DNA from 2 places in the Photobacterium sp. GSS17 genome. Region 2 is predicted to be linked to the other one. Evidence: riboswitches for the same ligand, from Rfam matches in the RefSeq annotation. Region 2 holds a riboswitch; the other holds the start of a gene.
The links. A riboswitch is a leader RNA that binds a small molecule or an ion and turns the genes downstream of it on or off. The one in region 2 is predicted to bind cyclic di-GMP.

Region 1 (6,034 bases), 1.0 Mb from region 2:
TCCATGCCATATCCGCCAGTATTGGTGCCAGTGAATTCCCGAAACACGCCAAAACCGTTTCGCATCTGTTGCAACAGGCTGACTTTGCAATGTATGAAGTGAAGCAACAAGGGAAAAACGGCATGATTCACTATTCAACCCGCCAGGCGGAAGCAGCAGAAAACTCCCCAATGAAAACGCAGACCCTCGCTCAGGAGCTGATCCCTCCGGCAAACCTGCCCGCCAAATAACCCAACAGCTTACTGATACAACCACTGACGAGCACAAAAAAAGCGGCCAATGGCCGCTTTTTTGCATTTTGAAGTGATATCACTCTGCTTCGATTCTGATTCAGAACGCGGCAGCGAAGATGTCAGAAATTTCTTCGTGTGTCGCTTGTTTCGGGTTGGTGAAACCACAAGCATCTTTCAGGGCATTATCAGCCAGTACAGGAATGTCTTCTTTCTTCGCGCCCAGCTGTTCCAGACCAGCAGGAATACCTACATCGCGAGACAGTACCTGAATGGCTTCAATCGCAGCCGCTGCGCCTTGCTCAGCAGACAGACCCTCAACGTTAACACCCATGGCTTTTGCCACATCTGTCAGACGCTCAGGACACACCTGCGCGTTATAGCGCTGAACGTGTGGTAGCAATACGGCATTACATACACCGTGAGGCAGGTCGTAGAAACCACCCAGTTGGTGCGCCATTGCATGAACGTAACCCAGAGAAGCATTATTGAACGCCATACCAGCCATGAACTGGGCATACGCCATTTGTTCACGCGCTTCCAGATTCTGGCCATCTTTCACTGCAGTACGCAGGTTGGCCTGAATCAGTTCAATGGCTTTAACCGCAACAGCATCAGTGATTGGCGTTGCAGCTGTCGACACGTACGCTTCGATGGCGTGCGTCAGCGCGTCCATACCCGTTGCCGCCGTCAGTGAAGCCGGTTTCGCCAGCATCAGCTCAGGATCGTTCACTGACATCAGCGGCGTGGTGTGCTTGTCAACGATCGCCATCTTGATGTGGCGCGCTTCATCAGTGATGATACAAAAACGCGTCATTTCCGATGCAGTACCCGCCGTGGTGTTAATGGCAACTAGCGGCAACTGTGGTTTGGCCGAACGGTCAACACCTTCGTAGTCAGCAATTTTGCCACCATTCGCTGCAACCAGCGCAATCCCTTTCGCACAATCGTGCGGTGAACCGCCACCCAGTGAAATAACAAAGTCACAGCCGCCTGCTTTCAACAGCTCAAGGCCTGCTTCAACGTTGTTAATGGTTGGGTTTGGTTGTGTCCCGTCGAAAACAACAGACTCAACATTTCGCTCTGCCAGCAGGTCAGCAACTTGCTTAACCATGCCAATTTGGCTGAGAATTTTGTCAGTGACGATCAATGCTTTTTTAAAGCCATGACCTTTAATTGCATCCGCCGCTTCAGTCAGGCAGCCAGCGCCCATGAGGTTTACTGTAGGAATAAAGAACGCAGTGCTCATTTATAATTCTCCATAATTATCAAATACTCATTACTTTAGCTTACCAACGGCCAAGAGACTGATTGGCTTAGATCAAGCTACCTGTAATCAGTCTTGTGTAACTCCAGCGGGGTAGAAGCTACCACCAAATTAATGTGCAACAAATTGATCTTGAGCAAGGTATTCAAGTTGCCGAGATATGCAACCAAATTAATTTGAAGCGGATCACTAATCCCGTTTAAAACAGGATTCATTGTTTTTTACTGTAAACACTGACTTTCCTGTCATTGACGTTTCATACTGATTTTCGTGAACTTTCAGGTATAAAAAAGCGCCGGACTGTGCCAGCGCTTTTCTCTGAATTTCAGCGGTTGATTACAGTTTCAACCAGGCATCCTGCCAGTTCGAACCATAACCCGGCTCATAATGTGAGGCCGAATTGATGTTACACCATCCGCCTTCCGGAAATGGCCGACATTGGTATGTGCTGCCGTCCCGGCTCAGCACCACGGTTTTACCCGGCTCGTAACTGCCAATATTGTCGGGGTAAACAAAATCGTATTCGCTTGGTTCACTTGGCTCAACAGGATCCGGCGGGATCACTTCACCGTCGCGAATATCCAGGGCATAACGGTAATCACGGTTAGTCACATACACCTGATTGCCGTACAGATCGGATTGATCAAACCAGATCTCTCCGGTTGGTTGCAGCATCCCCAACTGCGTGATTGCGTGGTACTGCTCATTGACCTTTAGTGCCAGTTCATACGACCACAGATGGACGCTCTGATTGGCAGCCGTTACAGGAAGCGTAACTTCAACCACCTCCTGCCCTGAACCATCAAAAATACGGAACAGCACCTGATCACCAACCTGAGCCTCCAACCCCTGCGGGATCAACGCGCCCAAAGGCTGCCATTCAACTGGCAGTGCGTCACCGTCGAAACGGATATCACTGCAGTTATAGAATCCCTCCCCGGCGGCATCATCCCGCTGCCAGCGTGTCAGCAGAGTCGCATCTCCAGAACGGCCTGCTGGCAGTGTCACGTTCATCACATAGTAATCCTGACCGTCTATCTGGGTTTTCGCGATATTGCCGTGTTTGGCAATCAGCTCGACATCGTCCCAAGCCAAGCGGCTGTGCGCCGCATTGTAAGACGGTTTAGACAGGTAAATTTCCCAGAAACTCGGGTTGTGCGGTGCCGTAGCACGAAACTTGAGCTGAAACGTCTCACCGGATTGCATTGCAGTCCGCTGCCATTGGCCTGAGGCAACCCCCATGCCGCTCTTTTTGGGATCCGAGCCATAACAGAGCTGCCCGTCAGCAACCACAGCCTTCACGGCATTCAAGTCGGTGTAGTCCGCCACATTGGCAGAGAACTCATGATTCTGAACAAATGGATAGGCGCCGGATTCCTGAAAAATGGCCCGACATGCCTGGTTCGGAATGCCAGAGCCGTCTGTCGGCCAGTAATACCCGCCATCTTCTACGCAAAACATTTGCCGGGCTTTGGGAAAATCGGTGTAGCCGTGCGCACTGACCTGTAACGGAATCAAGGCCATCACCGTAGCGGCGCTCAATGATAAGGAAAAACGTTTTTTCATGATGTGCTTCCAGTTAATTCGTTGGGAAGCCAGCTATGTGAAGAAAGCCGTGCTTTCTTAATCAGGTAGCCCCGCTGCCATAAAGCACAGCGACAAGTAACCACGCCGGATAGCGTATGAATAGTCGTGCAATCTGCGCTTGTTAGGCCGGTGGCTTTGCGTCGAACCCTTTCAGATTCTTTGCCTTTAGCTGACCGCACTAGTTATAGTGATTTTTCCTGTCAGAACAATTCCCTACGACAACTCTGGAAGGGTGATCCCGTTCTCTTTATCAATGGCGTTTCGTCCTTATTGTGAGCTTCCTTGTTTACGCCTTACCTGTCATTCGATCAATGCCCCGCCTTCCAGTTCGAAATCGCTGACAAACACATCGGCCTGCCCCACCGATACCCCCAAAGCTTTCAGCAGAGGATCAACCACCTCCGTCACCACCGGCATCAACACATCATGCAAAATAGCGGGAAGCAGCACACTGTCTATCAGGCTTAATGCCAAGTTAAGTACATTCAGCAGACTCCCCAGAAGACCACCAAGCAAGCCTCCTAACAAACCTTTATCAACGTCTTCACCCGTGTCAGCGGTTTTCAAATTGGCAGACAAGGTTGCCCCGGATACGGTCTCAGACAAGGTGCCGGAAGCTACCTGCGCGTATTGTTTGGGCAGCATATCGGTAGCAGTCAAGCGCTCACTGTGAGGCTGAAATGCCGCCGATGCATTCGGAAAACTGGCCCCGACTTCTACCGCCAGCAAATCTGAATACAGCGCCGGAATATCAACCACAACCGAGAACGGCTGACTGATATCACCGAAATCGTCGGCATTGCCTTCTGCCCCACCATCACCAACGAAAATCGTTGCCACCGAGGGTTTGGTAGCAAAATCAAACGTGACGGTATGTTGCTGACTCCACTGACAGCCAGACACATCCAGCAGCCGGGTTTCGGCTTCTGCTGCCACAACCTTGACCCCAAGGACACTGCTTTTCACCGTAATAATCCCCAGATCCAGACTGCTCAGCAGACTCAACGCATTAACCTTTAAATCCAGCTCTATTTGGGCGGTTTTTACCGCGTTAACGAACCCGTCATTTTCCTGAGATGGCAGCAACCCCATTTTAAATTGCGGCGGCTGCGTCACTGTCAGACGGATTTCCGTTAACGGTGCCAACAGTGATGCCAGATCCAGCTCACCTCCCGCCAATGACAAGGTACGGCTGTCGAGATTGACCGCAGCCAGCACAGATGCGTAAACAAGATCATATAAAGACAGGCTGGCAGCGAGCGCCGCTTGATGAATAGCCACTATTTCACTGTCATCACTCCCGTTGGCCAGCGTCAGAAATCCGTTCAGGGTGATTAACGGCAGGGAAGACACACTGGCCACACTACGGATCTGGGAAAGAGCCTGACCGGCTTCTGACGTCGCTCCAACTTGGGTGATCAACACGTCTATCAGCTGCGCGATAGACAACTCTTTGACCAGCAACTGATCGAGTTGTTGTTCCAGCGAGTCGCCACCCAGCGGCTCCTCTTGATTCATTGCAGCAACCAAGGTTCCCAGTCCGATTCGGGTGTTGACCAGCTCATCATACGACACCAGTGTCAGGTTTCCGCCCAGTGCCGCGCCGAGAATGGAATTGGTCAACCCGACATTGACCAGCGTTGAGCCAACGCCGAAACCGACTTTCGCTTTTTTATTGATCCCCGCCTGAGCTGACAAGGTGATCATCTGGGCGTCAGAAGAGTCAGAAAGCAGACGGGGAAACAGACTGGCAGCCACCTTTTTGCTGATGGTCACCCGCGCGGCGTCCTGAAATGCGCTCTTAGTACCGGTCTCGATCACCCAGTGATTATCGTGAATACTGGCTGTGCCGACATCAACCCGATAACTGGCACTACTGGTGTCAAAGCCATTCGCCGCCAGAACCGATTTAGCCGTCGCTTCCATGGCACTTTTCTGGCTGACTCCGTGGAGATAACAACCGCTTCGCCCCAGACTTAATGCCGCAAGATCAGCCTGTTGCTGCAGTCGTCGTTGTTCCCAGAACAATCGCCCGGTATCGACTGCCAGCGCTAAAAATACGGCCATTGCTATCATCAGCAGAATAAGCCCGCTCCCGACAGCTCCCTGCTGCCGCTTTCTGATACCACCACCGATGCGCACCGACATATTGGTATCCTTCCTAGCTGCCGCCCATAGAATCAGATATAAATTTGGCCGGAATGGGGGTGGTAAAACTGTTCAGCATTCGCTGCTCAGTCTGCTCGGCAGCCTGCGGCAACACCGCATCGTTATATTCTGTCGCCAGCTTGCCGCTCGCCTGCAGTTCGAGCCATATCTGCGTCGTGGTTTTAGGGCGCTGTATTGGCACCAAACCCGCCTCGTGATAAGAGCCCGAGCCCCTCACTGGCACGTATTCCGGGCGCGCAGCATTCAATGTGCTTTTTTCTTGCGGAGGTTCTTGCCGAGATTTTTGCTGAGGCTTTTGCTGAAACGTTTGTCCTGCTTCAGCCCTGATTGTCGGGCTGACTGCTGTCGTACCCAGTAAAAACACCACCAACAGGGCATCAACCAGACGGCCCAAGATATGATCCCCACCAGTGATACGGTGTATGCCTTTTGTCATTGCCAAGCCTCCTGCGTCAGTAACGAATAACCACGCTTGCTCACCGAAGTGCCACCTTCGCGGCTTGCCGGATCCTGGTTCAGATCCAATGGCCGAAACCGGGCAATGGCCGCCAGCATGTCCTGCTGATCCTGCTCGGCCCAGCGATAGCGCTGTGCCAGGGTCTCAGCCTGCGCCGTTCGGTGGGTCTTGAGCAGTAAAAACCATAAATTTCTGGCTGCGGTCTGATGGTCTGGGTTAAGTTCCAGCGCGGTGCGCAGTTCATCATAAGCCAGACTATCCTGACCAGTTACCAGCATCAGAAAGCCCAGATCATTGCGGATGTTCGCTGAGACAGGAGACACT
Region 2 (6,034 bases):
CGTCAAGGACAGCCTCCATGCGCTTCTGCCGTGGCAGACCGAACTGCCGACTCATATCAGTATGGTCATTCAGCAAATTCGCCTGCCCCGAACCCTGATGGGAATTGCCGTCGGTGCCATTCTGGCGCTGTGTGGTGCTGTGATGCAGGGGTTGTTCCGCAACCCGCTGGCTGACCCGGGCATCATTGGGGTATCCGGCGGAGCAAGCCTGGGGGCCGCAGTCGGAATCGTGCTTTTTGCCCCGCTTGCCGCCCTTTCCCCCTACCTGCTCACACTGGGCACAGTGCCCGTGCTCGCTTTTCTGGGCGGCACTGCCACAACGTACCTGGTATACACTTTGGGAACCGATAAAAATGGCACATCCGTCACCGTCATGTTACTGGCTGGGGTTGCTATTGGCGCGCTGTCCGGCGCAGCACTGGGCCTGATGAACTACTATGCCGATGATCAGGCACTGCGAGATCTGTCATTGTGGACATTAGGCTCACTGGCTGGCGCAACCTGGCCCAGCATCGCTCTGGCCTATATGACGCTGGCGCTGCTGATTGTTCTTTTTGATCGCCATGCCAACGCCCTGAATGCCTTTTTGCTGGGAGAAGCAGAAGCTCGTCACCTGGGTGTTAACGTCCAGCACCTGAAACGCAGCCTGATTCTGCTTTGTGCCGCTGGCGTCGGAGTGGCCGTTTCCCTGACCGGGGTGATCGGTTTTGTTGGCCTGATTGTTCCCCATATTTGTCGAATGCTGATCGGGCCGAACCACAAAACCCTGCTTCCGCTGTCCGCTTTGCTTGGCGCTTTACTGCTCCTGATTGCTGACATGCTGGCGCGCGTTGTCGCGGCACCGTCAGAGCTTCCTGTTGGCATCATCACCGCGTTAATTGGCGCGCCATTTTTCATCACACTGTTAGTTAAGCAAAAGGGCAAACTGTCATGAGTGACAATCCAACAACCGTGAACGCTTCGTCCTTTGCACGCCAGCCAGCAGATTCGGCCAACCGCTCGTCTTTGGTAACAAAGCCAATTGTGGTAACAGAGCCCGTAGCAGTCAGCGTCACGGGTTTGAACCTCAGTCTGGGCGACAAAGTGATTCTGGACGACTTCTCGATCGACATTCGCTCAGGCGAGCTGACTGCACTGTTAGGCCCCAACGGCGCAGGGAAAAGTACCCTGCTGAAAGTTCTGTGTGGTGAACGGAGCGTGCCAGGGGAAATCTGCTATTTCGGCCGCAACCGACAAAACTGGCCACCCCATCAGCTGGCTCAGCATCTCGGCATCCTGCCGCAGCACAGCAGTCTGACATTTGCCTTCACGGCTGAAGAAGTGGTGGCTCTGGGGGCTTTGCCTCTCAATATCTCGCAGGCCCGTACCCGAAAAATTGCCAGTGAAAAAATGGCGCAGGTAGACGTGACTGCCCTGTCTTCACGTCTGTACCCGACCTTATCCGGCGGAGAAAAACAGCGGGTTCATTTTGCCCGCGTGCTGACACAATTAAGTCAGGCGGGCGAACAGTGCGTTCTGATGCTTGATGAACCGACCTCAGCGTTAGATCTGGCGCATCAGCACAACACGTTACGCGTCGCCAGAGACATGGCTCGGGCCGGCGCGGCGGTCATCGTCGTCATCCATGATCTGAACCTTGCTGCTCAGTACGCTGACCGGTTAGTTATCATGAACAACGGCAAAATCCAGGCAGATGGTAGCCCGCAGCATGCGTTAAGCGAATCGCTCATTGAAACCGTATATGGCTGGCCGGTATGCATCAGCCACCACCCGGTCGACGGCTACCCTGTCGTGTTACCGGCCGGTGAAAACGCAGACAGAAAAAAGGCAGAAAACAGAGCCGCTATTACTATCAATCAAACCTCGTGAAGCAGAGTGATAACGCCGCTTCAAGTGAAAAGACCACGGTTTTATAAGAGCGGAAACATCGTTGATTGAGCGAAATTAGTACCGGTTGTCGCGCAGCAAGCACAACCGGTATTTTTATTCCATGCAAACTGATTTATTGCAGGATATTAAATTTGTTTCAAATCAAGTTATTACCATAACAATAAATTGCAGCGTAGAGCCTTGTTACAAGCAAAATATTGATAACTGTCAATTAATATCCATGACTTTGGCCAGAAACATTGCACTATTGGCCACACTCAGTAAAATGTGATCGCAAGCGATTAAACAATGCAAATGATCCATGCAACGCGTTTTATTAGCGCGGGTACGATTTTTTGTTATCAGAGATGAAGCCGCCCGTTCGAGATGCGGCCTTTTGGCGTTTCTGGTAATTCCACCTAACAGAATAGTGAATGGCATCCCTGACATCGCAACTCATCACTGTCCTCTTAGGTAATGCATTCAATTTAAAGGTCTGCGGACCCATTCACTAGAAGAATAACTATGGCAACGATTAAAGATGTTGCACGTATGGCTGGTGTTTCAACCACCACCGTTTCACACGTGATCAACAAAACACGCTTCGTGGCTGAAGCAACACAGAAGAAAGTTCTCGCGGCGGTTGAAGAGCTGAACTACGCACCAAGTGCCGTAGCACGAAGCCTGAAGTGCAATACAACCCGCACCATCGGCATGCTGGTAACCAAATCGACCAACCCGTTTTTCGCTGAAGTTGTCCACGGCGTTGAAGAATATTGCTACGGTGAAGGCTATACGCTGATTCTGTGTAACACCGAAGGTAACCTGGAAAAGCAAAGAGATTACCTGCGTATGCTGGCCGAAAAACGGGTAGATGGCCTGCTGGTGATGTGTTCGGATCTTGACGAGCAACTATTGGAACTGCTGGAGCGCCAGAAAGATCTGCCGATGGTGATCATGGACTGGGGTCCGGAAAGCCCGCACACCGATAAAATTCAGGACAATGCTGAACTTGGCGGCTACGTGGCAACCAAATTCTTTATTGAGCACGGTCATAAGGAAATTGGCTGTCTGACTGGCCACGCAGAAAAAGCGGCCTGTCGCGAACGCCTGAAAGGTTTCCGCAAGGCAATGACAGAAGCCGGACTAGACATCAATGAAGACTGGATTCTGGAAGGTGACTTCGAATGTGAATCTGCGGTAAAAGCGGCCAACACATTTATGGCAATGGAAAAGCGTCCAACCGCGATTTTCTGCTTCAATGACATCATGGCGATGGGCATGATCAGTACATTTGAGCAAGCCGGTATCCGTGTACCTGACGATATGTCGATCATTGGCTACGATAACATCGACCTGGCACCGTATTTTTCACCGCCACTGACCACGATCCACCAGCCTAAACGCCGTTTGGGTAAGAGTGCGGTTGAGATTCTGATGGATCGCGTGAAGAACAAAGAACACGAGCATCAGGTTTTTGAAATGATACCAGAACTGGTCGTTCGCAAATCAGTGCGTAACCTGAACAGCTGATATGCATAACTTGATGACAAATGTATGACAAACCGGAGATTTTTATCTCCGGTTTTTTTGTACCACTTTTGACTTAAACAGTAATAAATTCACAACATTAGAAGTATATCACTATAAAAATTGTGAGATATTACTGGGAGCAATATCACACTTTAAAAGTTGGGAGCAAGTTCAAAATAATCTTCTGAGATATGCTTTAGGTGTCACGAACAAGGCAAACCTATCGAAAGGTAGGGACGCAAAGCTTCCGGCCTAAGAGTAGGCAGTTTTATTTTTAAAGCAGTCAACTTATGGTAGCGGGGTTGCCGATGGATATAGCAGATAACATCAGGAAATAATTTCACTTTTCCCTGACAGTTCGTTTTACAACTCTGCTATTCTTGAATCCTCGCTCGTTGTTAGGTGACCTAGTAACAATTCACCGAGAAGACGCATGGACAAACCAGTACTCAAAGATTCATTACGCCTTTTTAATAATTTCGATAACGTCAAATCACGCTCAATGTTTGGCGGCTTTGGCATATTTTCTGGCGAAACAATGTTTGCACTCGTGGTAAATGACAAACTGCATTTACGGGCGAATGCCGACAATGAAAAGGAATATAAATCCGCAGGAATGAAACCTTATGTATATAAGAAACGTGGCTTTCCTGTTGTAACCAAACATTATGCCATTCCTGAAGAGTGGTGGGACGATACTGATAAAATTCTGGCTCAGGCGAAATTGTCTTTATCTGCCGCTAAAGCAGATAAAGAAATAAAAAATAACACCTCTCCCAATCGAATCAAAGATTTACCCAATCTTCGCCTGGCGAATGAGAGGATGTTGAAAAAAGCCGGAATAACCACAGTGGATGAGCTGTACGAAGCCGGTGCCCTGAATGCGTATAAAGCGCTACAGAGCACTCATGAAGGCGAAGTAAGTATCGACTTACTGTGGGCTTTGGAAGGAGCAATCAGTGGCAAGCACTGGTCTGTTATCCCGAAAGAGCGGCGCTCAGAACTTCTTGCGAAATTAAGTTAATCGCAACCTAACACATATAAAAGAGATCTTCGGATCTCTTTTTTATTCCCAACATATTTTTGGCTCTGCAATGACAGAATAATGTCATTCCCTGTCAAACATTGAATTAACTCACAAAGCTGCTTATTAATTCGGCAACACACTTTTATTCAATGAGGGCAATTGTAGAATTAGCCGGATGTAAAACACCGGAGGTTATATGAACTATTCCCAACCTTTCCCAGGACAAAATGAACAGATGTTCAAGGATAAGTTTGGCAAATGGCCACGCCTGATGCGAGCGGTGGTTCTTATTAGCCTGCTTCCGCCTGTGGTTGTCTATTTATTGGTCAGCCAACAAGTGGCTTCACCGGTGGCTATGCATGATGTGTTACTGTCGATTACCGTGTTAAACGTCACTTTATTCGTCTGGGGACTACTCCTCAAAATCCGCGCTAGAAAGTATTGGTATCGTAATTACCATATTGGTAAAACCATGTTGTTGTCTGTCGCCCCGATTATCGCTTGTGGCTATATTCTGATCACCGATGCACCAAGCAGTCGCAATCAGGTGGCTAACCAGCCGCAATCCATTCCTGTACGAATTTCCATCGATCAATCCTGATTTCTGCTATTTTCATTAGCGACTGAAATTTTTTACCTCTTTATCAGGTCTTTGTCTGATATTTACCGATAAAATGATCCATGATCTTTATATTGGACTCAGACAGTTACACGACACACCGACGAAAAAGAGGTTCCTGTGCGTATTTCGGCTAAAAAGCGTTACTCCGTTCTGATCAGACCCCTGCTCTGGCTCCAACAGCGGCACTTCGGCAAAGTGCTGAATCCTGCTTTACTGTGGGGTAGACGTCCGCCTTTATTTTGGCTGGTCGCCGGATTTTTTGGTTATCTGGATCGCCGTTCTTCTCCCCTCTCCCCGGTGATTCGCTCGCTGGTGTGTGTCCGGGTCTCCCAACTCAATGATTGTGCCTTCTGTGTCGATGCCAACGGCATGCGACTGGCAGAACGTTGCCAGTCTGTCGAGAAAATCAAAGCGCTGGCACATTGGCAACAAAGTGAGCATTTTGATGAATGTGAACATGCCGTTCTGACCTATGTGGAAGCCGTCACTGTCACCGGGCAACGAGTCACGGATTCCATGCTGGTTAGTCTTAAACAGTGGTTCGACGAAGATGCCTTAGTAGAGCTCACTGCCCTGATTGCCTTCCAGAACTTGTCGGCCAAGTTCAATACTGCGCTGGATGTACCAGAGCAAGGCTTCTGTTCGCTACCCATTCAGCCTTCGGCTTCAGAATCTGACACAACTCCGACCACAAACACCGTTCAGGCCGACAAGGATGCTAACAGGAAGCCGTTATGACGAATAAACCTGTGGTGGACAAAAAGCCCGCCATCAATAAAAAGAAAGTTATCACGATCCTGCTGGTCAGCCTGCTGTTTGTACTGTGGTACGCCCTCGATTTAGGGCAATACCTGACGCTTGAACATGCCAAGGCTCAGCAACAGGTTTTGCGGGATACCATCCTCGCCCAGCCACTGCTGTCCAGTGTGCTGTATTTTATGGTGTATGTGGTCGTGACCGCGCTTTCCCTACCGGGGGCCGTC

Region 1: another riboswitch for cyclic di-GMP. It lies ahead of PGW97_RS11030 (lytic polysaccharide monooxygenase); the one in region 2 lies ahead of PGW97_RS06330 (TfoX/Sxy family DNA transformation protein).

The regions. Positions count from the first base shown of each region.
Region 1 covers NZ_CP117517.1:2,473,570-2,479,603, forward strand. The annotation lists gene PGW97_RS11020 (GGDEF domain-containing protein) at 1-230, shown strand, start outside; gene yiaY (L-threonine dehydrogenase) at 331-1,479, opposite strand; gene PGW97_RS11030 (lytic polysaccharide monooxygenase) at 1,834-3,063, opposite strand; cyclic di-GMP riboswitch class I at 3,125-3,258, opposite strand; gene PGW97_RS11035 (pilus assembly protein TadG-related protein) at 3,385-5,232, opposite strand; gene PGW97_RS11040 (DUF3613 domain-containing protein) at 5,246-5,689, opposite strand; gene PGW97_RS11045 (tetratricopeptide repeat protein) at 5,686-6,034, opposite strand, start outside.
Region 2 covers NZ_CP117517.1:1,430,435-1,436,468, reverse strand. The annotation lists gene PGW97_RS06345 (FecCD family ABC transporter permease) at 1-934, shown strand, start outside; gene PGW97_RS06340 (heme ABC transporter ATP-binding protein) at 931-1,869, shown strand; gene purR (HTH-type transcriptional repressor PurR) at 2,395-3,402, shown strand; cyclic di-GMP riboswitch class I at 3,606-3,712, shown strand; gene PGW97_RS06330 (TfoX/Sxy family DNA transformation protein) at 3,836-4,426, shown strand; gene PGW97_RS06325 (hypothetical protein) at 4,626-5,030, shown strand; gene PGW97_RS06320 (carboxymuconolactone decarboxylase family protein) at 5,169-5,789, shown strand; gene PGW97_RS06315 (FAD-dependent oxidoreductase) at 5,822-6,034, shown strand, end outside.